Regions from separate parts of the Saccharopolyspora sp. 6V genome, predicted to be linked through region 1. Evidence: riboswitches for the same ligand, from Rfam matches in the RefSeq annotation. Region 1 holds a riboswitch; the other holds the start of a gene.
The links. A riboswitch is a leader RNA that binds a small molecule or an ion and turns the genes downstream of it on or off. The one in region 1 is predicted to bind S-adenosylmethionine.
Positions count from the first base shown of each region.

Region 2: it holds a riboswitch for S-adenosylmethionine, as region 1 does, so the genes downstream of both, LCD35_RS15795 (aminotransferase class V-fold PLP-dependent enzyme) here and LCD35_RS06135 (methionine ABC transporter ATP-binding protein) in region 1, are expected to answer to the same signal.

Region 1 is NZ_JAIUKB010000026.1:37,666-49,533, reverse strand. Features, by position in the region: gene LCD35_RS06160 (DUF4185 domain-containing protein) at 1-250, shown strand, start outside; gene LCD35_RS06155 (TatD family hydrolase) at 352-1,164, shown strand; partial or broken gene LCD35_RS06150 (transglycosylase family protein) at 1,461-1,724, shown strand; gene LCD35_RS06145 (transglycosylase family protein) at 2,441-3,997, shown strand; gene rsmA (16S rRNA (adenine(1518)-N(6)/adenine(1519)-N(6))-dimethyltransferase RsmA) at 4,159-5,034, shown strand; SAM riboswitch class I at 5,237-5,326, shown strand; gene LCD35_RS06135 (methionine ABC transporter ATP-binding protein) at 5,594-6,616, shown strand; gene LCD35_RS06130 (methionine ABC transporter permease) at 6,613-7,296, shown strand; gene LCD35_RS06125 (MetQ/NlpA family ABC transporter substrate-binding protein) at 7,396-8,208, shown strand; gene LCD35_RS06120 (4-(cytidine 5'-diphospho)-2-C-methyl-D-erythritol kinase) at 8,408-9,364, shown strand; gene LCD35_RS06115 (ABC-F family ATP-binding cassette domain-containing protein) at 9,402-11,186, shown strand; gene LCD35_RS06110 (fatty acyl-AMP ligase) at 11,520-11,868, shown strand, end outside.
Region 2 is NZ_JAIUKB010000074.1:19,994-31,861, forward strand. Features, by position in the region: gene LCD35_RS15785 (RluA family pseudouridine synthase) at 1-264, opposite strand, end outside; gene lspA (signal peptidase II) at 276-989, opposite strand; gene LCD35_RS15795 (aminotransferase class V-fold PLP-dependent enzyme) at 1,024-2,352, opposite strand; SAM riboswitch class IV at 2,424-2,538, opposite strand; gene ileS (isoleucine--tRNA ligase) at 2,663-5,851, opposite strand; gene LCD35_RS15805 (hypothetical protein) at 6,250-6,726, opposite strand; gene LCD35_RS15810 (DivIVA domain-containing protein) at 6,844-7,671, opposite strand; gene LCD35_RS15815 (YggT family protein) at 7,719-8,018, opposite strand; gene LCD35_RS15820 (cell division protein SepF) at 8,038-8,688, opposite strand; gene LCD35_RS15825 (YggS family pyridoxal phosphate-dependent enzyme) at 8,760-9,497, opposite strand; gene pgeF (peptidoglycan editing factor PgeF) at 9,494-10,210, opposite strand; gene ftsZ (cell division protein FtsZ) at 10,343-11,707, opposite strand.

The sequences.
Region 1 (11,868 bases):
GTTCAACACCCACTTCGGCCAGTGGTTCGCGGTGCACCTGGACGAGCGGCGGGCCGCGATCGTGCTGCGCACCGCCGACCGGCTCACCGGACCGTGGTCGGCGGGACGGGTGCTGGCCGCCGGATCCCGGTTCCCCGCGCTCTACGGCGGCTTCCAGCACCCGTGGGCGGCGGACCGGCCCGCGGTGTACTTCACGACGACGCAGTGGCGGCCGTACAACGTGTCCTTCCTGCGCGCCGACCTGGAATGACCCCGTCCGGTCGGGCTCCGCGCGGACCGTAGGCTCGCCGGTGGCACGACCGACCGAGGGGTTTGACGGTGAGCAAGAAGGACAAGAAGGAACGGCCGCCGATGCCGGAGGCGCTGCCCGCGCCCGCGGTGGACGCGCACACCCACCTCGACGCGTGCGGCGCGAAGACCGCCGAGGACGTGCGCACCCTGGTCGACCGCGCCGAAGCCGCCGGGATCACCCGGGTGATCACCGTCGCCGACGACCTCGAGGCCGCGCGCTGGGCCGCCGAGGCCGCTACCTGGGACGACCGCGTGTTCGCCGCGGTGGCGCTGCACCCGACCAGGGCCGAGGACCTCACCGACGCCGCCCGGGAGGTGCTGGCGGAGCTGGCCGAGCGGCCGCGGGTCGTGGCGATCGGCGAGACCGGGCTGGACTACTACTGGGACTTCTCCTCGCCGGCATCGCAGCACGAGGCGTTCCGCTGGCACATCGACCTGGCCAAGCGCACCGGCAAGCCGTTGATGATCCACGACCGGGAGGCGCACGAGGACATCCTGCGCATCCTGACCGAGGAGGGGTCGCCGGAGGCGGTGGTCTTCCACTGCTTCTCCGGGGACGCGGAGTTCGCCCGCGCCTGCGTGGACCGCGGCTACGTGCTCTCGTTCGCGGGCACCGCGACCTTCCGCAACGCCAACGCGGCCGGCCTGCGCGAGGCGGCCCGGCTGGTGCCGGTGGAGCAGATGCTGGTGGAGACCGACGCGCCGTTCCTCACCCCGCACCCGTTCCGCGGGCGCCCCAACGAGCCCTACTGCGTCAATTACACCCTTCGAGAGCTCGCGGAACTGCGCGGAGCCGATCTCGCGGAACTCGCCGTGGCCACCACCGCCACGGCAGAGCGGATCTTCCGCCTCGATCAGGTAGGAACCGGCTGACCTGCGCTGACTGAGCGTGCCCTGCCGTCGTGCCGGGCGCGCGCACTGACTTGCGACCGCGACCCGGCGACCTAGCGTCCCCTGCGGAAGCCGGGGGCGGCCCCGCTCGGCGATCGGCCACAGTGGACCCGACAGGTCCGCGGCAGGCGCCGGGACCGCTGCCCGGAGGCACGGCAGTCAGGACCTGTATGCGCATCCGTGGCATCACCAGGATCGGAATCGCCGCCGCGATCACGCTGTGCGGCGCGCCGCTCGCGACCGCGGCACCCGCCCCCGAGCGCAGCGGTGACGCCGGAGAACCCCGCACCGCGCAGGTGTGGGACCGGCTGGCGCAGTGCGAATCCGGCGGGAACTGGGCCACCAACAGCGGGAACGGCTACTACGGCGGGCTCCAGTTCGACCGCAGCACGTGGGCGGCCTACGGCGGCGAGGGCTTCGCCCGCTACCCGCACCGCGCCTCGCGCGAGCAGCAGATCTCGGTGGCGAGCGCGCTGCGCGACGACCGCGGCGGCTACGGGGCCTGGCCGGCGTGCGCCCGGAAGCTCGGGCTCCCGCGTTGAGCGCTCCTGCTCCGAACGGCGTCCCGAAGCGCCGCTGAACGGCTCGACCGCCGGAGATCGCCCGGGAGTGTGAGGAAGTGAGGTTCCTCATCACCCACCGCGTCCGGACGGTCGTTGCCGCCGCCGGCGCGGGCGGCGGGAGATGACCGCTCTCTCCCGTCGCCCGCCCCCCACCCGCCGTCCCGGCGCCCGAGCCGGATCCGCTGATCGGGGCGACTGGTGATCCGCTCACCAGGGACGATCAAACCGTCCACTGGGGACGAAGTGGTCGATCTCGGCGCGGAGCGGCGAAACCGCGGCGGTGGTGGGAAAACTGGCAGCGGTTCGCGGTCGATCACTCGACCCGATCACCGACGGTGCACGGTTGCGCGGCAAATCGGCGTAACCCAGGTCACACCGCCGGGGGGCCCCTTGGCGGGCCCGCGGGATCACGCTAGAGTCTCGGCCTCGTAACCGATGACAACGAAGTCACGGGAACGCCCGCTAGTCGCCGCCGGGTACGTCGGGGAAGTCGGTGCCACCGATCGAGCTGGGAACGAGACCGGTTCGCATCAGGTATCGGCTGAAGACGGCGCTTGGCTACGGGAGTCGGATACGGAAACGAAGCACGAAGTCGCGCAGCGGCAGGTGAAGGAGTTCGAACCGGACATGCTCGGCGAACTCCCCTCGGTCACCCGCGCGCGGACGGCTTCTCGCTTTCGAGAGGTAGCGACCCTGTGAACGGACGCGGCATCCCCGGTGCCCACGCCAGCTCCACCAGCAGTGATGAACAGCTGGGTGGTGCAGGCCGAGACCACGGCTACTGGGCCGATTCATTCGAGCCCTCGACGGACTGGTTCAGCCCCGTGAGCCCGCAGCAGCAGACCGCGGTCGGCCTGCTCGATCGCGAGAGCGATGCGGAGATCACCGCCGAGCAGCCCTTCGCCCCCATCAGCGACCGGTACCCGGCGCAGGACCACCCGAGCTTCCCGCCCGGCGCGCTGGAGATCACGCCGGACGACGTGCTCGAAGCGCTCGGACCGCAGGCCGACGAGATGCTCGCGACTGCCGACATCGACGTCGACGAGCTCATCCGGCTCATCAACGCAGAGACCGTGGTCATGCCGCCGCTGGTCCTGCCCGACGAGCTCGGTGAACCGCAGGCGCAGCCCTCCCCGGAGGTCGTCGAAGCGATCACCTCGTGGAAGCAGCGCTTCCTCAAGGGCGCGGTCGCCGCGGTCATCCTCACCCTGACCGGCTCCGGCGGTGCCGCCGCCGCGATGGACAAGTCCGTCACCGTCGAGATCGACGGCAAGGAACGCCAGGTCAACACCTACGAGTCGACCGTCGGCGAAGTCCTCGAGGACGAGGGCATCAGCATCGGCGAGCACGACGCGCTGAGCCCCTCCCCGCAGTCCAAGGTCGGGCACAACGACACGATCACCCTCGACCGCGGCCGCCTGCTGAAGATGACGGTGGACGGCGAGCAGCGCGAGGAGTGGGTCCGGTCGGTGACCGTCGGCCAGGCGCTGCGCCAGCTCGGCGTCGCCGACGACGGCGCCTGGGTCTCCAGCGCGCGCAGCACGGCGGTGCCCGAGCAGGGCATGGACCTGGTGGTCAAGACCGCCAAGGACATCACGATCACCGACGGCGCGGGCGAGCCCCGGCAGCTGACGACCACCGCGGTGACCGTCGACGAGCTGGTGCAGGAGCAGAACCTCCAGCTCGGGCCGGAAGACCACATCACCCCCGGCGGCGACCAGAAGATCACCAGCGGTGCCACGGTGCAGATCGACCGCACCGGCAGCACCGTGATCAACGTGACGGTGCCGATCGAGCCGCCGGTCAAGGAGATCGAAGACGACTCCATGCTCAAGGGCGAGGAGAAGGTCGAGAACCCGGGCACGCCCGGCGAGAAGATCGTCTTCACCCGGGTGAGCACCCGCAACGGCGAGGAGACCGGTCGCGAAGCGGTCGGCGAGAAGATCACCAAGGAGCCGACCGAGAAGGTCGTCCGCGTCGGCACCAAGCAGCCGCCGAACAGCGCCGTCTGGGACAAGCTGGTGCAGTGCGAGGCCGGCGGCAACTGGTCGATCAACAGCGGCAACGGCTACTACGGCGGTCTCCAGTTCGACAAGAGCACCTGGGACGCCTACGGCGGCGACCAGTACGCGGCCTACCCGCACCAGGCCAGCCGGGAACAGCAGATCTCGGTCGCCACGAAGGTGCGCGACGCCCGCGGCGGCAGCTACGGCGCCTGGCCGGGCTGCTCCTCGAAGCTCGGCCTGAGCTGAGCCGCGCCGGGACGGTTCCCGGCTCCCGCGTTCTTCGACCGGTCATCGGCCTCGTGCCGGTGCCCGCTCGTTCGCGTTCCCGGGCCTGCTCGGTGCGGTCCTGATCAGCGCGGGGGAGGGCGGGCGCGGTGCGGGAAGCGGGCGCGGGTAGCTTTGACCTCGTGGAACAGCACGCGAACCAGGCGCGGTTGCTCGGGCCGGCCGATGTTCGCCGGCTGGCGGGGGAACTCGGGATCCGGCCGACGAAACGGCTGGGCCAGAACTTCGTGCACGACTCGAACACGGTGCGCCGCATCGTCGGCGCGGCCGAGCTCACCGCCGAGGACGTGGTGCTGGAGGTCGGGCCCGGGCTGGGCTCGCTGACCTTGGCGTTGCTGCCGGAGGCCGCCGGGGTGGTGGCCGTGGAGATCGATCCGGTGCTCGCCGAGCGGTTGCCGCGCACCGCCGCCGAGTTCGCCCCCGAGCTGTGCGACCGGTTGCGGGTGCTGCCCGCCGACGCGCTGCGGGTGCGGGCCGCCGACTTCGCCGAGCCGCGGCCGACCGCGCTGGTGGCGAACCTGCCGTACAACGTGGCGGTGCCGGTGGTGCTGCACCTGCTGGCGGAGCTGCCGTCGCTGCGCACCGGGCTGGTGATGGTGCAGTCCGAGGTCGCCGACCGGCTGGCCGCGAAACCGGGTGGTCGCACCTACGGGGTGCCGAGCGTGAAGGCCGCGTGGTACGCCGACGTCCGGCGCGCCGGGCCGGTGCCGCGCAACGTGTTCTGGCCGGTGCCGAACGTCGATTCCGGGCTGGTGGCGTTCTCCCGGGTCGATCCGCCGTCGGCGGCGCCGCGGGCGCAGGTGTTCGCGGCGGTGGACGCGGCGTTCGCGCAGCGGCGCAAGACGCTGCGGGCGGCGCTGTCGGGCTGGGCCGGGTCGGCGGCGCGCGCCGAAGAGGTGCTGCGGGCGGCGGGGGTGGATCCGGCGGCGCGGGGCGAGCAGCTCACCGTGGCCGATTTCGCCCGGGTGGCCGAGGCCGCCGGAGAACCGGCGCGCTGACGTTCCGCTGCGTCGCCTCCCTTCGGGACTTCGTTGGTCCGTCCGGAGGGAAAACCGTAGTGTTGATCACATAAGGTCACCGGAATATTCACGGCGGGCCATGCCCCCTGCTCAACAGGGGGATGTGATTTGTCAAACGATTCCACATAGTGACGGGTTTTGGCTTGCGCCCGTCGACACCGCTGCGTTCTACTATGCGGGAAATCCATCCCGAGCGGCTGAGAGACCTGGCTCCACGACGCCGCAGCAACCACTCCACCGGAGCAGGTGCTAACGCCAGGGTCGATGGAGTTGTGGTGTCTGAAACTCTGCTCGCAGGTGAACGTGCGCCCCGGACCAGCCGCCGGCAGGCCCGCGGCGGTCGCGCTCGCGTCGGATCCGGTCCGCACGGCCTCGCCTTGACCCAGCGCCGGGTCATCGATCACGGACGCCGCACCACGACGGCCTGTCGCCTCGCCGGCTGACGACCCCAGTCGTCACCGCCCCACCAGGCCCTTCTGTTCCTCCCCGCCCGGCCGCGGCATGCCCGCAGGCCGGCGTGAGCTGATGCGGAGCGATCGTGATCACAGTCGAGAACCTCACCAAGTCCTTCCGGCACGACCAGTCGAGCCGGTCCGACGTCGTCGCCCTCGACGACGTGTCCCTGGAGGTCCCCGCGGGCGCCGTGCTCGGCGTCGTCGGCCCCAGCGGCGCGGGCAAGTCCACCCTCGCCCGGTGCATCGCCCTGCTGGAGAAGCCGGACCGCGGTGCCATCCGGGTCGACGGCACCGACCTCGTGGCCCTCGAAGGCGCCGCGCTGCGCGCCGCCCGCCGCCACATCGGCGTCGTGCCGCAGGGCGACTCGCTGCTGCGGCAGCGGACCGCCGCGGGCAACGTGGCGCTCCCGCTCGAAGCCGCCGGGATGCCCGCACCGCAGCGCCGCAGCCGCGTCGCCGAACTGCTCGACCTGGTGGGGCTCACCGACAAGGCGCCGACCTACCCGGACCGGCTCTCCGGCGGGCAGCGGCAGCGCATCGCGGTCGCCCGCGCGCTGGCCGCCAAGCCCTCGGTGCTGCTGGCCGACGAACCGACCTCGGCGCTGGACCCGGGCACGACCGACTCGGTGCTGACCGTGCTGGACCGGGCGCGTTCTGAACTGGGCGTCACCGTCCTGGTGGTCACCCACGACATGGCCGTGGTGCGGCGCATCGCCGACGACGTGGCCGTGCTCGAAGGCGGGCGCGTCGTGGAGCACGGCAAGGTGCTCGACCTCGTCGCCGAACCCGGCAGCCGGGTCAGCACCAGCCTGCTGCCCGAGACCGACCAGGCGCCCGCCGTGCCCGGAGTGCGGCACGACGTGGTCGCCGAAGTGGTCCTCGTCGGCTTCGCCGCCGTCGGGGCGCTGCTGCCGGAGGCGGCCGCCCGCTTCGGGGTGGAGCTGTCCATCCTCGGCGGCGGGCTCACCCGGCTCGGGGACACCCCGGTGGCGAAGTTCCGCATCGGACTCACCGGCGAGCGGTCCGAGTCGGCCCTGAAGTGGATGGTCGACCGGGACGCGCACGTGCGGCGCACCCCGGTCAGTGTTGATGGAGTCGCGGCGTGAGTGATCCGACCCCCTGGGCGGAAGTAGCGGAGCTGCTCGGCGGTGCCACCGTCGAAACGCTCTACATGGTGCTGGTGGCGACCGTGCTGGCGGTCCTCGGTGGACTGCCGCTCGGCGTGTTCCTGCACCTGAGTTCTCCGGTCGGGCTCAACCCGCGTCCGACGCTGCACCGGATCCTCGGTGTGGTCGTCGACGTGGTGCGGTCCGTGCCGTTCGTGGTGCTGCTGGTGGTGCTGGCCTCCTTCACCAGGTTGTTGGTGGGCACGTCCATCGGCAGCACCGCGGTGATCGTCCCGCTGGTCGTCGGCGCGGTGCCGTTCTTCGCGCGGCTGACGCAGAACGCGTTGCGGGAGGTGAGCTTCACCGTCGTCGAAGCCGCGATCACCACCGGGTCGAGCCGGTGGCGGATCGTGTGGACCGTGCTGCTCGGCGAGGCCCGCGCCGCGCTGGTCGGGGCCGTCGGCGTCACCGCCGTCGCGCTCATCGGCTACGCGGCGATGGCCGGCGCCATCGGCGGCGGAGGTCTCGGGACCACCGCCATCCAGGACGGCTACCAGGCGTACGACGAGCGCGTGCTGTACGGATCGGTGGCGGTGCTGGCCGTGCTGGCCTTCGCCATGCAGCTGCTCACCGACATCACCGCCAAAGCAGTGGACCGCCGCCGCAGCGCGACCGGCTAGGCCCGCAGCTCACCAGGAACACTCCGACGACGGGGACGTGCGATCCCCGCCGGCCGCCGGTGCGCGTCACCGGCCGGCCCTCCAGAAAGGACGCGATCGATGCGTTTTCGCTCCCTGGCCGTGGTGCTCACCGCCGCGACGCTGGCGCTCGCAGGTTGCGGCGGCTCCGGCACGCCCGCCGCGCAGGACCCCGAGGCCCCGCTGACCATCGGCGTCAGCCCGCAGCCGCACGGCGAGATCCTGCAGTTCGTCAAGGACGACCTGGCCGAGAAGGCAGGCATCGAGATCGAGATCGAGAAGTTCGACGACTACAACCGGCCCAACGAGGCCGTCGCCAACGGCGAGCTGGACGCGAACTACTACCAGCACAAGCCGTACCTGGCGGAGTACCAGGCGCAGCGCGGCGGCGAGTTCGAATGGGTGCAGACGGTGCACCTCGAACCGCTGTCGGTCTACTCCAAGAAGGTCCGCTCCCTCCAGGAGCTGCCGAACGGCGCGCGGATCGCGCTGCCCAACGACCCGTCGAACCAGACCCGCAGCCTGGAACTGCTGCAGGCCAACGGTGTCCTCAAGCTGAAGCCGGGCGCCGAGCAGGGCGCCGGGGTGCGCGACGTGGCGGAGAACCCGAAGAACATCCAGTTCCAGGAGCTCTCCAGCGACCAGCTGCCCCGCTCGGTCGATGACGCCGACGCGGCCATCGTGAACGGCAACTACGCGCTCAAAGCCGGGCTGAAGGATCCGATCGCGGTGGAGAGCGCGGAGAACAACCCGTACGCCAACGGTCTCGTCGCCTCGCCCGAGATGGCGAAGGACCCGCGGGTGCAGAAGCTGGCCGAGCTGCTGCGCTCGCCGGAGGTCGAGGACTTCATCAACAAGACCTACGGCGGCATCTCGGTGATCCCCGCTTCCTGATCGATCCCGGACCGGGGGGCCCCTCGTGGCAGCGGGGGGGCCGCGGTGCGTCCGGGCCGGGCTGGACGAAGATCCACCTGGTGGCGGTGCCATCGCCCGACCGGGAATTCCGGCCGGGTGCGCGGAGGTTCCGCTGTGAAGTCGGGTGCTGGGGCGGCACGCGAGTCGCGCGGACACGTACGCTCTAGGGGTGCTCTCCGTGGTACCCACCCCCATCACCGTGCGTGTCCCGGCCAAGGTGAACCTGCACCTGTCGGTCGGCGATACCCGCCCGGACGGCTACCACGAGCTGGTCACCGTCTTCCAAGCGCTCTCGCTCACCGACGAGGTGACGGTGCGCACCGCCGACGAGCCCGGCATCGAGGTGCACGGCGAAGGCGCCGACTCGGTCCCGACCGGGCCGAGCAACCTGGCGTGGCGGGCGGTGCAGCTGCTCGCCGAGCACTCCGGCCGCGACCCGGAGGAACCGGGCGTGCAGCTCACGATCCGCAAGGGCATCCCCGTAGCGGGCGGCATGGCGGGCGGCAGCGCCGACGCGGCCGCCGCGCTGCTGGCCGTGAACGCGCTGTGGCGGCTGGAGATCGGCCGGGACGACCTCGCCGACCTCGCCGCGAAGATCGGCAGCGACGTGCCGTTCTCGCTGCTGGGCGGGACCGCGCTCGGCACCGGTCGCGGCGAGCGGCTGGTCCCGGTGCTGGCCCGGCACACCTTCCACTGGGTGATCGCGCTGGACCGGCGCGGCCTGGAGACCCCCGGCGTGTACGCCGAGCTGGACCGGCTGCGCGGCGACACCGGCCCGCACCGCGTCGGCGAGGTGGAACCGCTGCTGGAGGCGCTGGCCTCCGGCGACCCGCGGCAGCTGGCGCTGCTGCTGGGCAACGACCTGCAGTCCGCGGCGGTGTCGCTGCGGCCGAACCTGCGCCGCACGCTGCGCGCCGGCGTGGAAGCGGGCGCGCTCGCCGGGATCGTGTCCGGCTCCGGCCCGACCTGCGCGTTCCTGTGCACCGACGACGACGCCGCGGTCCGGGTGGCCGCCGAGCTGTCCGGCGCGGGCGTGTGCCGCACCGTGCGGGTCGCGCAGGGCCCGGTGCCCGGCGCGCGGATCGTCGGTGACGACCGCGCCGACCGGCCCACTCCGCCGCAGGTCCACGCCTGACCCACCCCCCACGTTCCTCTGGAGATCCACACCCCCGATGGCGAACCTGATCAACCTCGAATCGGTGAGCAAGAGCTACGGAGTGCGACCGCTGCTGGACGGCGTGTCCCTCGGCGTCGACGAAGGCGAACGCATCGGGGTCGTCGGCCTCAACGGCGGCGGCAAGACCACGCTGCTGGAAGTGCTCTCCGGTGCCGAAGAACCCGACTCCGGCCGCGTCAGCCAGTCCCGCGACCTGCGGATGGCCGTCGTCACCCAGCGCACCGAACTCCCGCCCGGGTCGACCGTGCGCAACGCCGTGCTCGACCCGCACGGGTTCACCGCCGAGCACGAGTGGGCCGCCGACGCGCGGGTCCGCTCGGTGCTCACCGGGCTCGGCATGACCCGGCTCGGGCTGGACACGCCCGTCGCCGACTTCTCCGGCGGGGAGCGCCGCCGGGTCGCGCTGGCCGCCGCGCTGGTGCGCGACCTCGACCTGCTGGTGCTGGACGAGCCGACGAACCACCTCGACGTGGAAGGGGTGCGCTGGCTGGCCGATCACCTGCTGGCCCGCCGCTGCGCCCTCGTCATCGTCACGCACGACCGCTGGTTCCTGGACACCGTCTGCAACCGCACCTGGGAGGTCACCCAGGGCAAGGTGGAGCAGTACGAAGGCGGCTACGCCGACTGGATCTACGCCCGCGCCGAGCGCGGCAGGCTCGCCCAGCAGGCCGAGGAGAAGCGGCAGAACCTGGCCCGCAAGGAACTCGCCTGGCTGCAGCGCGGTGCGAAGGCCCGCACCTCCAAGCCGCGCTACCGGGTGGAGGCCGCCGAAGCGCTGATCTCCGACGTCCCGCCGCCGCGGGACACCGTCGAACTGGTCAGCTTCGCGAAGCGGCGGCTCGGCAAGACCGTCGTCGAGCTGGAGGACGTCGACCTGCGGATCGCCGACCGCACCCTGCTGCGGGACGTGACCTGGCGAATCGGCCCCGGCGACCGGATCGGCGTCGTCGGCGTGAACGGCTCCGGCAAGACGACGCTGCTGCGGCTGATCGCGGGCGAACGCGAACCGGACGCGGGCACCCGCAAGGTCGGCGCCACCGTGCGGCTCGCCCACCTCACGCAGGAACTGCACGACCTGCCCGGCGACTGGCGGGTGCTGGAGGCCATCGAGGACGTGGCCGAACGCGTGCAGCTCGGCAAGTACGAGCTCACCGCCTCCCAGCTGGGGGAGCGCTTCGGGTTCGGCAAGGGGCGGCAGTGGACGCCCGTCGGCGACCTCTCCGGCGGGGAGCGCCGCAGGCTCCAGCTCGCGCGGCTGCTGATGGGCGAGCCGAACGTGCTGGTGCTCGACGAACCGACGAACGACCTGGACATCGACACCCTGCAGCAGCTCGAAGACCTCCTCGACGGCTGGCCCGGCACCCTCGTCGTCGTCTCGCACGACCGGTACCTGGTGGAGCGGGTGTGCGACCGGGTCGTCGCCCTGTTCGGCGACGGGAAGCTCAGCGACCTCGTCGGCGGCATCGAAGAGTACCTGCGGCGGCGCAGCTCGCTGCTCGAAGCGGAGGAGTCCGTCGGCAAGCAGGCCGTCGACTCGGCCGAGGCCAAGGAGAACAAGCTCTCCGGGGCGCAGGAGCGGGCCGCGCGCAAGGACCTCGCCAAGCTGGAGCGCCAGCTCGACAAGCTCGGCAAGAAGGAGCAGGACCTGCACGTCAAGCTCGCCGAGGCCGCCACCGAACCCGAGCGGCTGCAGGGGCTCAACGCCGAGCTGCGGGCGCTGTCGCAGGAGAAGGACGAAGTAGAAGCCCGCTGGCTGGAACTGGCCGATCAGCTGGATTGAGGTCGTTGTCCTGCTGCGAGGGGGTGGGGTGGCGGAACCTCAGCGTTTCCCTCGCTGCGGGATCTTTTTCCCGAGTGGCTCTGCCACGAGGGGAAAGCTGTCCTCGCGAGGGAACCGCTGAGAACCCGCGGGTGGTCCTGTTGATCGGGTGGTCGTCAGCTCATCGGCTTCGCCGCTGACATGCAACGGATACGACCTGCCGAGCAGGTTCACGGGCAGGCGGTCCTCGCTGTGGGTCGAGGTGGGCGGGTTCGGTCGGTAGGACCTTTCGCCGGGGTGGATTGGTCGCTGCGACGGTTTCCCGCACCTGGGAACGGTCGTAATGTGCGTCACATGAGCCGGTTCGTGGACGGGATCGTGGCCTCGGCGCTCGACGGCGGGGCGGACGCGCGCGGGCTGGTCACCGGCGAACCCCGCGCACCCCGGCGCCGCACCTGGGCCGAGGTGCACGAGCAGGCCCGGTGCGTTGCCGCCGCGCTCACCGGCACCGTCCGGCCCGGCGCGGCGGTCGCCGTGCTCGCCGCCGACCCCGGCCTGATCGCACCGGCCGTGCAAGGCGGCTGGCTCGCCGGGAACAGCGTGACGATGCTGCACCAGCCGACGCCGCGCACCGACCTGGCGCGCTGGGCGCAGGACGCGGTGCGGGTGCTCGGCGTGATCGACGCCGAGCTGGTGCTGCTCG
Region 2 (11,868 bases), on a different contig from region 1:
CACGACGATGTCGTCGTCCTGGTGCAGGATCCGCAGGCCCTCCACGGGCACCGCGACCACTTCCGGTTCGGGCCGCGCGTCGGGCAGCGTCACTTCCACCAGCCCGCCCGCGATCAGCCGGTCCGACTTGCCGACGGGAGCGCCGTCGAGCAGCACCTCACCGGATTCGGCGAGCCCCGCCACCGTGTTCCGGGACAACCCGAGCAACTTCGCCAGGCCCGCGTCGACCCGCATCCCTTCGAGGCCGTCGGGGACCGGGAGCATCCGCAGATCGCTCATGCCCGGTCCTCGCGCTTCTTCCGGGTGTGCACGGTGCCGTCGTAGTCGCGGCCGAGCAGCGACAGCAGCACCACGAGGATCCCGCCGCACACGATGGACGAGTCGGCGACGTTGAACACCGGCCACACGCTGCCGTCCGGCGCGAACAGCGACACGAAGTCCACGACGTGGCCGCGCAACGGCCCGGGCTCCCGGAACAACCGGTCGACCAGGTTCCCGCACGCCCCGCCCAGCACCAGGCCGAGCCCGACGGCCCACCCGGTGGAGCGCAGCTTCGGCGCCAGCCACACGATGACGCCGACCACGACGATCGCCAGCAGCGCCAGCAGCCAGGTCATGCCGGTGGCCAGCGAGAACGCCGCCCCCGGGTTGCGCACCAGCACCAGGTACACCGCCCCGCCGAACAGTTCCAGCGGCGGCTGCCCGTCGAGCCGCGCGACCGCGGCGATCTTGGTCACCACGTCCGCGGCGAGCAGCAGCGCGGCCACCCCGAACAGCAGCGCCAGCAGCTTCCGCGAGGCACGGCCACCGGCCGCCCCGACCGCGGTCGAACCGTCGCCGTCCGAACCCGGGTCCGGCTCGCTCGCGGCGGTACCGCCGTCCCCGCTCGCGGCGGGTCGCGCTTCCGGTTCTGAGGACGAGCCCTCGCCGGTGGCGGGGTTCGATCCGGGCTGCTCGGAGTCGGACTGCTCGGTGTTCACCCGGCCCATTCTCCCCGACCGCCGATCGGTCGTTCGCAGCGGCTCACGCCAACGCGGCGGGGAACTCGCGCGGGTCGTCGACGGGAACCCAGCGGCCGCCGTCGAGTTCGTAGCTCCACTGCGGACCGTGGGCGACGAGCCCGCGCAGCGCGGTGACGATCCGGTCCACGTGCTCGACGGTGGTGCCGAGACCGAGGCTGATCCGCACGGCGCGCTGCGCGTCGGTGCCCGCCAGCAGGTGCCGCACGGCCCGGTGCGCGCAGAACAGCCCGTCCCGCACGCCGATGCCGTGCTCCGCGGACAGCGCCGCCGCCAGCAGCCCGGGGTCCTGGCCGTCCACGGTGAAGCTGACCACGCCGACCCGGTCGTGCTCGGGGCCGAACAGACCCAGCTCGCGCAGCCCGGGAACGGTGGCGAGCCCGGCGCGGAGCCTGCGCAGCAGCAGGTCCTCGTGCCCCTCGATCGCCTCGGCGTGCTCGGCGAGCACCTCGCAGGCCTTGGCGAGCGCGTGCACCCCGACGGTGTTCGGCGAACCGGCCTCGTGCCGCTCCGGACCGGTGTTCCAGTCGATCTCGCCCGCGTCGGGGACCGATCGGGTGGCGCCGCCGCCGGCCAGGTACGGCTCGGCCCGGTCCAGCCAGTCGTCGCGGCCGATGAGCGCTCCCGCGCCGAACGGGGCGTAGAGCTTGTGCCCGGACAGCACGGCGTGGTCCACGCCGAGGTCGGCGATGCGCACCGGGCGGTGCGGGGCGAGCTGGGCGGCGTCGAGCACGGTGCGGGCGCCGTGCTCGCGGGCGACGCGGGCGAGCTCGGCGACCGGCCACAGCTCGCCGGTCACGTTGGACGCCCCGGTGAGCACGGCCAGCTTCGGCCCGTCGGCGCACTCGGCGAGCGCGGCGTCGAGCAGTCGCACCGCCTCCTGCGGGCTCTCCGGGATGCCGAGGTGGTGCACCCGCTCCCCCGCCCACGGCAGCAGCGCCGCGTGGTGCTCGGTGTCGAACACGACCACCGAGGTGTCCGCGGGAAGCGCGGCGGCCAGCAGGTTCAGCGCGTCGGTGGTGTTCCGGGTGAAGATCACCGAATCGGTGCGGCGGGCGCCGACGAACCGGCGCAGCGTCTCCCGCGCCCCCTCGTAGACCCGGGTGCACACCTGGGAGGCGAACCCGGCGCCGCGGTGCACGCTGGCGTACCAGGGCAGCAGCTCGTTCACGGCGTCGCGCACCGCGTTCAGGCAAGGCGCGCTGGCCCCGTGGTCCAGGTTGGCGTACTCGGCGGAACCGCCGGTGACCAGCGGAACCCGCAGCTGCGCGCCGACGACCGCGGGGACCGCGGGAACGGAGTCCACGACGGACCAGATCGGGGTTTCGGCGATCTCGCCGGTGGCGGAGCGGACGGCTGACGACACGATGCCTCCTAGGGCCTCACCGGGCCCGGAGCATTCGGGGCCCGCGCTTGCCGATCGCCCTGCGCGATCGGCCAGGTCCTCACCCGGGGCACCCCACCGCGGTAGGAGGGTTGCCGGCCAGCAAACCGGGGTTTCCCGCTGGCACTCATGACCTTCGACGGAGAAGACTAGGGATCGCCCCCGCCGCGCGCAACCACCCCGTGCGAAGTGGGAGGTGCGCCACGCCCGTCCGGGCGGATCCGCGGTGGTTCCCGCGGACCCGCCCGGCGGCGACCGATCAGACCCGTTCGACGGCGACCGAGACGTCCACGCCGTCCCCGACGCTGCCCGCGGAACCACCCGCGGCCGCGCCCTCGGACACGGCGTCGGCGAGCGTTTCGGCGGCGATGAACTCGCGGTGCGCGTCCACGGCGGCCAGCACCTCGGCCGGCGCGGAGACCTCGACGCGGATGCGGTCGGAGATCTCGAAACCGGCGTCCCGGCGCGCCTGCTGCACGACGCGCACCAGGTCGCGGGCCACGCCTTCGGCGGCCAGCTCCGGGGTGACGTCGCAGTCCAGCACCACCATCCCGGCGCCGCCCGGCAACGCGGCCGCGGCACCGGAGTCGGTGGACACCAGCCGCTCGGTGAACTCGCCCTCCTGCAGTTCGGTGCCGTCGGCGACCACGGCCCCGGCCGCGTTGCGGGTCCAGTCACCGGACTTCACGGCCTTGATCACCCGCTGCACGTCCTTGCCCAGCCGAGGTCCGGCGGCGCGGGCGTTCACGGCGATCTCGAACCGGCCGTGCGCGGCGACGTCGGTGGTCAGCTCGACCTCCTTGACGTTCACCTCGTCCCGGACCAGGTCGACGAACGGCCGCAGCGACTCGGCCTCCGGCATGGCCACGACCAGCTTCGCCAGCGGCAGCCGGACGCGGCGCGAGTTCGACTTCCGCAGCGCCAGCGCCGAGGAGCACACCTGCCGCACCCGGTCCATCGCGGAGACCAGCGCCGCGTCGGCAGGCAGCTCGTCGACCAGCGGCCAGTCCGACAGGTGTACCGAGCGGCCGCCGGTGAGCCCGCGCCACACCGCTTCCGCGGTCAGCGGCAGCAGCGGCGCCACCACCCGGCAGGTCACCTCCAGCACGGTGTGCAGGGTGTCGATGGCGTCGGCGTCCCCGGCCCAGAACCGGTCCCGGGAGCGGCGCACGTACCAGTTGGTCAGCACCTCCAGGAAGTCGCGGACAGCGGCGCACGCCCCGGCCGGGTCGAACACGTCCATCGCGGCCTGCACGTCGCCGACCAGCTCGTGCGCCTTGGCGAGCACGTAGCGGTCCAGCACGTGCTCGCTGTCCACCCGGAACCGGCCCTCGACTCCTTCGGCGTTGGCGTACAACGCCAGGAAGTACCAGGAGTTCCACAGCGGCAGCACCGCCTGGCGCACCGCGTCCCGGATGCCGCGCTCGGTGACCACCAGGTCTCCGCCGCGCAGGATCGGGCTCGCCATCAGGAACCAGCGCATCGCGTCCGAACCGTCGCGGTCGAAGACCTCGTTCACGTCCGGGTAGTTGTTCTTCGACTTCGACATCTTCATGCCGTCGTCGCCGAGCACGATGCCGTGCGCGACCACGTTGGAGAACGCGGGCCGGTCGAACAGCGCGGTGGCCAGCACGTGCAGCAGGTAGAACCAGCCGCGGGACTGGCCGTTGTACTCGACGATGAAGTCGCCCGGGTAGTGGTGCTCGAACCAGTCGGAGTTCTCGAACGGGTAGTGGACCTGCGCGAACGGCATCGCCCCGGACTCGAACCAGCAGTCCAGCACCTCCGGCACCCGCCGCATCGTGGACGCGCCGGTCGGGTCGTCCGGGTTCGGCCGGGTCAGCTCGTCGATGTTCGGGCGGTGCAGGTCGGCGGGCCGTACCCCGAAGTCGCGCTCCAGCTCGTCCAGCGAGCCGTACACGTCGGTGCGCGGGTACGCCGGGTCGTCCGAGGTCCACACCGGGATCGGCGAACCCCAGAACCGGTTCCGCGAGATGTTCCAGTCGCGGGCGTTGGACAGCCACTTGCCGAACTGGCCGTCCCGGATGTGCCCCGGCACCCAGTTGATCTGCTGGTTGAGCTCGACCATGCGGTCCCGGAACCGGGTGACGGCCACGAACCAGGACGACAGGGCCCGCTGGATCAGCGCGTTGTCGCAGCGCCAGCAGTGCGGGTACGGGTGGTCGTAGGTCTCGTGCCGCAGCAGCAGCCCGGCTTCCTTGAGATCCCGGATGATCTGCTTGTTCGCCTCGAAGACCTGCTGGCCCTCGTACGGCGCGACCTCGGCGGTGAACCGGCCCCGCGCGTCGACCGGGACGACCGGTTCGATGTCGTGCGCGTCGGTGACGGCCTTGTCCTCCTCACCGAAGGCGGGCGCGATGTGCACGACACCGGTGCCGTCCTCGGTGGTGACGTAGTCGGCGGGCAGCACCTGGTGGGCGTTGGGTCGCCCGGCGAAGAAGTCGAACGGCGGCCGGTAGCTCGTGCCGATCAGCTCGGCGCCGGTGAACCGGGCGACGACGCGGTCGGCGACGTCCTCGCCGAGCTCCCGCGCGTACGCGCCCAGCCGGGCCTCGGCGAGCACGTAGCGCTCCCCGCCCTGGCCGGGCTCCACCAGCACGTAGTCCACCTCGGGGTGCACCGCGGCCGCGAGGTTCGACGGCAACGTCCACGGGGTCGTCGTCCAGACCAGGGCCAGCGCCCCGTCGAACGCCTTGCCCGGCGCGACGAGCCGCAGGCCCACCGTCACCGCCGGGTCCTGCCGCTGCCGGTAGGTGTCGTCCATCCGCGTCTCGGTGTTGGACAGCGGCGTCTCGCAGCGCCAGCAGTACCAGAGCACCCGGAAGCCCTCGTAGACCAAGCCCTTGTCCCACAAGGTCTTGAACGCCCACATGACGCTCTCCATGTAGTCCACGTCGAGCGTCTTGTAGTCGTTCTCGAAGTCCACCCAGCGGGCCTGGCGGGTGACGTAGTCCTCCCACTCCCGCGTGTAGCGCAGCACCGAGGCGCGGCAGGCGTCGTTGAACTCGGCGACGCCCATCGACTCGATCTCGGACTTCGAGGTGATGCCGAGCTGCTTCTCCGCCTGCACCTCGGCGGGCAACCCGTGGCAGTCCCAGCCGAAGCGGCGCTCCACCCGGCGGCCGCGCATCGTCTGGTAGCGCGGCACCGCGTCCTTGACGTACCCGGTGAGCAGGTGGCCGTAGTGCGGCAGGCCGTTGGCGAACGGCGGCCCGTCGTAGAAGACGAACTCGTTCGAGCCGTTGACGCCCGCGTCCCTGGCCTGCACGCTCTCCCGGAACGTCCCGTCCGCGGACCAGAAGTCCAGCACTTCCCGCTCGACCTGCGGGAACGACGGTTGCGCGGCCACCCCGCGCTCCTGGGGGGCCTCTCGATCCGCGCCCTCCGGGGCGGCCGTTCCGCCGAATCGGACCTTCGGGTAAGCCATCGCGGGTGTTCTCCTCGCCGGTGTGTCGTCAGCAGCCGCACGGGCATCCGGACTCGATGCCCACACGGGGACGACACGGCGCGCGACCGGTCCGGCCGCCCGCGTCCCGCGGTACCACCCCGCTTGCCGCCGCAGAACGCGACGGCCACTCGTTGCCGGCTGTCACGGGCCGGACCCGTCCGGTTCTACTGGGGCGCTGCTCCCGCTGGAGCACTGCGCCCGTTCTTCCGGAGGCTCCCCGGTGATGGCCGGATCAACGCCGATGCGGGCCGGTCGCTCCCCGGCGACCAGCCCGCATTCAGCATAACCATTCGACGCCACCGGTTTTCCGCGGCCACCGCGGTCCGCGCCCAGGGCCCTGAGCGCTCCGCGGCGGATCCGCGTTCCCGGCGGTCCTGCTAGCGCGCGGCGCGCGCCTGTCCCGCCAGCACCGCGTCCGGGGTGCAGCGGGAGCAGGCCGTGAAGCCCAGTTCCCGGGCCTCCTTCACCGGCAGCCCCTGCACCTCGCGCTCGCCGAGCCAGTCGCAGCTCGCCAAGTGGTACCGGGGACGTTCGTCGACGACCACGACTTCGTCGTCCGATTCGGACACCAGCAGCGCGTCCGCCGCATCGGTGTCCTCCTCGTCCGGTTCCTCGTCGACGTCGACCTCGCCGGCCGGTGCCGCCGGGTCCTGCCCCGCCTCGCCCGCGGAGACCGGTTGCCGCGGCGGTGAGCTCGCTTCCCTCCGCCGCCGCAACCGTTCCACCACGAGCAGTGCCGCGGCCAGCACGCTGAGCAGCACCGACAACCACGCCCATTCCGGGCGTTGGACCAGCACCGACGTCACCAGCACGCCACCGGCCGCCAGGACCAGGAACAGCACTACCAACAACACGCCGAACTTCCCTTCACCGCACCGTGCGGGGACCCCCTTGTCCCCTCCGCAGCCGACCACCGGCGGCTCCTGGGCCGCGCGATGGCTCACGACCGGCGGATCCGGTCACCGGCCCGCTCAGCCGGCTTCGGCGGCCCGAGCTCCGAAGCTGTAGGTGTTCTGCTGGCCGGCAGCGCGGCTCCCGCTCTCGGCGGGTGCCGCCGATCCGCGGTCCTGCAGTTCACGCAGCTGCGATTCCAGGTAGGTCTGCAACCGGGTGCGGTACTCGCGCTCGAAGGTGCGCAAGGTGTCGATCTTCTTCTCCAGCGCGTTCTTCTCCTGGGTGATGTTGCCCATCACCTCGGCGTGCTTGCGCTGCGCGTCGCGTTCCAGACCGGCGGCCTTCTCCCTGGCCTGCCGCTCCAGCGTCTCGGCCCTGGTCCGGGCGTCGTTGAGCATCGTCTCGGCGCGGGTGCGCGCCTCGTTGACCATGCTGTCCGACTTCGACCGGGCGTCGGAGAGCAACTGCTCGGACTTGGTCCGGGCCTCCGAGAGCATGCCGTCGGCTTCGGCCTTCGCCTCGCCGGTCAGCCGGTCCGCCATCTCCTGGGCGAGCCCGAGGACCTTGGCGGCCTGCACGTGGTGGTCACCACCCGGCGAGGTCTGCTCGGCCGCGGTGGGAGCCGGGACCGGCGCGAGCCGACGCGGTTCCTCCACCGGAGCGGGGGCGGCGGGAACCGCGGACGCCTGACTGCGCGCGTCGTCGAGATCGACCTGCGCGGTCTGCAGCTGGCCCTCCAGCTGCTCTATCTGGCTCCGCAGGTCGTTGTTCTCCTCCACCAACCGGGCGAGCTCGGCTTCAACCAGGTCGAGGAAAGCATCCACCTCGTCCTCGTTGTAACCGCGCTTCCCGATCGGCGGTTTACTGAACGCGACGTTATGCACGTCGGCGGGGGTCAAGCCCACAAGATCACCTCACGCACTCTTCGGCTGCGGGTCACCCGGGTTCCCCGTTACCCGGACTGCGCCCATAGTCTCAACAGCAGCTGCATCAGTATGAACACAACCAGCAGCAGCACCATAATGGATAGGTCCAGCCCTACACCGCCGATCCGGACCGTCGGGATCACCCGACGCAGCAGCCGGATCGGCGGGTCGGTCACTGTGTAGATGCTCTCCAACGCGATTGCAACCCCTCCAGCGGGGCGCCAGTCGCGGGCGAACACCCGGACGAGCTCGATCACGATACGGGCCGTGAGCAGCAGCCAGAAGAAGAAGACCGCGTAGTAAAGGACGATCAGCGCCAGTTCCACAGCTCAACTCTGCCACCGGTCACCCGTAGTTGAAAAAGGCACCCTCGGCCAAGCGGCGCTTGTCCTCGGCTGCGACGTCCACGTTCGGGGGTGAGAGCAAGAACACCCGGTTGGTGACCTTCTCGATCGAACCGCGCATCGCGAAGGCCAGACCTGCGGCGAAGTCGACCAGACGCTTGGCGTCCGCTTCGTCCATCTCCGTCAGGTTCATGATCACAGGAGTGCCGTCCCGGTACTGCTCCCCGATCGTGCGGGCCTCGCTGTAGCTGCGAGGATGCAGAGTTGTGATCTTGCTCAAGTTGAAGTGGCTGCCGGTGTCGGTGACGGCCCGCAACCGGGAGACGGACTCCCGCTCGGCGGCCGTGCGCGCCGCGGTCTCCAGCGTCCACTGCCTGCGCGACGGCTTGACGTCGCGGTACTCCTCGCCGCGGTGACCGGTGTCCCGGTGCGCGGCCTCGCGGTGCCCGTGATCGTCGAATCCCTCGTCGGCGGCCGCCTCGTCCTGGTAGCCGCCGCGCACTCCGACGCGCCGCCGTCCGACCCGGTCGGCTGGCGCGTCGTACTCGCCCGCATCGCCGTACCGGTCGCCGTAGGGCTCGTCGTCGAAGTCGTCGACCTCGTCGGCGGGCACCATGCCGAAGTAGGCCTTCAGCTTGTGCATCGTGCTCATCGGCGTGCCCTTCCTCCGCGACTCCTCCGGAGCCGAGCGCGGTTCGACCGGCGTTCGACCCTCCGCCCAGGCTACGGCGAGATTAACCGCCGCCCTCCCAGCAGCGCTGTTCCGACACGCACCCTGGTGGAGCCGTGGGCCACAGCACTCTCCAGATCGCCGCTCATCCCCGCCGAGATCTCCCCAGCTTCGGGGTGGTCCCGGCGGAGCCGGGTGGAGATCGCCGAAAGTGTGTCGAAGGCCACGTCCGGCGCGGTGTTCTGAGGCGCCACGGCCATGACTCCGCGCAACCTGAGCTCATCCCGCGCGGCGATGTCGGCGGCGAGCGCGGGCACCTCGGCGGCGGGGCAGCCACCCCGGCCGGCCGCCTCGTCCAGGTTCACCTGAACGAGAACTTCGAGCGGGCGTGTCCGCTCTCCCGCGTCGAGCGCGTTGCGCACGGCACCGGCCAGCGCCTCCACCAGCCGCGGGCTGTCCGCGGACTCCACGACGTCCGCCCAGCGGGCGACCGAGCGCGCCTTGTTCCGCTGCAGCTGCCCGACCATGTGCCAGCGCGCCTCCGCGGCGGGGCGCAGGGCGGCCAGCTCGGCGACCTTCGGCCGGGCCTCCTGCTCGCGGTTCTCCGCGAACGAGACCAGGCCCAGATCGGCCAGCAGCGCCACGTCCCGCGCCGGGAAGGTCTTGGTCACCGCCAGCAGCTGCACGTCCGCCACCGGCCGCCCAGCGGCCGCACAGGCCGCCGCGAGGCGCTGCCGGATCGAGCTCAGGGACTCGGCGAGCTCCGCGCGGCGCTCGTCGTCCTCGCTCACGACTCCTCCCGCTCCGCCCACACCACGGCGGCGAACCGGCCCGTGCGGGGCCCGTCACGGCGGTGGCTGAACAGCTCGCGGCTCTCCATCGTGCAGCGCGGATCGATGCCGATCTTCGCGATCCCGGCGCCCGCCAGCTGCTCCCACAGCCCCGCGCGCAGGTCCAGCCCCGGCGTGCCCTTGCGGGTGCGGCAGGCGCTGCCGGGCAGGTACTCCTCGACGTCGTCGCGCATCGACTCGGGCACCTCGTAGCACTGGCCGCAGGCGGCGGGTCCCAGCAGCGCCTCGATGTCGTCGATGCGGGCGCCCGCGCCGCGCATCGCCTTCAGCGCCTCGACGAGGACGCCGACCCGGGCGCCGACCCGGCCCGCGTGCACCGCGGCCACCACGCCGGTCACCGGGTCGCCGAGCAGCACCGGCACGCAGTCCGCGGTGAGCACCGCCAGCGCCAGCCCGGGCTGCGCGCTCACCAGGGCGTCGGTGGCCTCCACCGGTTCCGGGCGCGGGCCGTCGACGAGTTCGGCGTTCTTGCCGTGGATCTGCTCCATCCACACCAGCCGCGACGGGTCCAGCCCGATGCCGGCGGCGAGCTTGCGCTCGTTGGCCGCGAGCGCCTCGGGGTCGTCGCCGACCCGGCCGCCGAGGTTGAACGAGTCGAACGGCGGCTTCGAGCTGCCGCCTTCCCGCGTGGTGATCACGCGCCGGATCCGCACTCCATCACTCCCGATCTCGAAGGGTCGTTGCCGACTGGCGGGGCGGCGTCCCGGAGCACCGGTGCCCGCACATGAGCGGGGCCCGGGACGAAGTCCGTCCCGGTGCCCATTCTGGCCCACGCTCGAAGGCGATCAGCGTCGCATGAACGGAGGAATGTCCACGTCGTCGTCGTTGTCGTCGGAGACCGGCACCGGCCGCGACGGCAGCTGACCGCTCATGCCCTGGGTGCCGGTGTGCGTCGGGTAGCCGCCGCCGGAGCGGGTCGGCACCGAGACGCCGGGCGTGCCGCCCTCGCCGTACGCGGGACGCCGCTCGTAGCTCTGGGCCTGCGGCTCGTAGCTCTGCGGCGGGGTGTACGGCTCGGGCTGCGGGGCCGGAGCGGGCGGTGCCTGCTCCGCGGGGGCCTGCTGCTGCGGCGCGGCGGGCTGCTCGGGAGCGGCCTCGGCCGTGCTGTCGACGACCTGTCCCTCCGTGACCTGACCCGCTTCGCCGCCCGCGACGGCGTCCCTGCCGCCGACCCTGGTCGGCTCCAGCTTCTTGTGGGTCGGCGCACCCGCGTCGAAACCGGCGGCGATCACGGTGACCCGCACCTCGTCGCCGAGCGAGTCGTCGATCACCGTGCCGAAGATGATGTTCGCTTCGGGGTGCGCGGACTCCTGCACCAGCGAGGCCGACTCGTTGATCTCGAACAGGCCGAGGTCGGAGCCGCCCGCGATGGCCAGCAGCACGCCGTGCGCGCCCTCCATCGAGGCCTCCAGCAGCGGCGAGTTGATCGCCTTCTGCGCGGCCTGCACGGCTCTGCCCTCCCCGCGCGCCGAGCCGATGCCCATCAAGGCGCTGCCCGCCCCGGACATGACGCTCTTGACGTCGGCGAAGTCGAGGTTGATCAGACCCGGCGTGGTGATCAGGTCGGTGATGCCCTGCACACCGGAGAGCAGCACCTCGTCCGCGGAGCGGAACGCGTCCATCAGGCTGACCCCGATGTCACCGAGCTGCAGCAGCCGGTCGTTCGGGATCACGATGAGCGTGTCGCAGCAGTCGCGGAGCTCCTTGATGCCCTGCTCCGCCTGGTTCGCCCGGCGCTTGCCCTCGAAGGAGAACGGCCGGGTCACGACGCCGATGGTCAGCGCGCCGAGCTTGCGCGCGACGTCGGCGATCACGGGGGCGCCACCGGTGCCGGTGCCGCCGCCTTCGCCCGCGGTCACGAAGACCATGTCGGCGCCCTTGAGGACCTCTTCGATCTCTTCCTTGTGGTCCTCGGCTGCCTTGTGCCCGACCTCGGGGGCGGCGCCCGCGCCGAGTCCTCGGGTCAGTTCGCGGCCGATGTCCAGCTTCACGTCGGCATCGGACATCAGCAGGGCCTGGGCGTCGGTGTTCACCGCGATGAACTCGACGCCCTTGAGCCCGACCTCGATCATGCGGTTGACGGCGTTGACGCCGCCTCCACCGATGCCGACGACCTTGATCACCGCGAGGTAGTTGTGCGGGGGCGTCATCGGGTCCGCCTTCCTGGTCGTGGCTGAGCGCTCTGCGTTGCTCGGACCGCCGCGGGAGCGGTCACCGTGGGAACCGGACAGTAGTCCGGGGCCGGCACGGGTACCGGTCGACGCCGGAGTGGTCCCGTGCGAGCACAAGATCGAAACGCGGTCAACCCCGT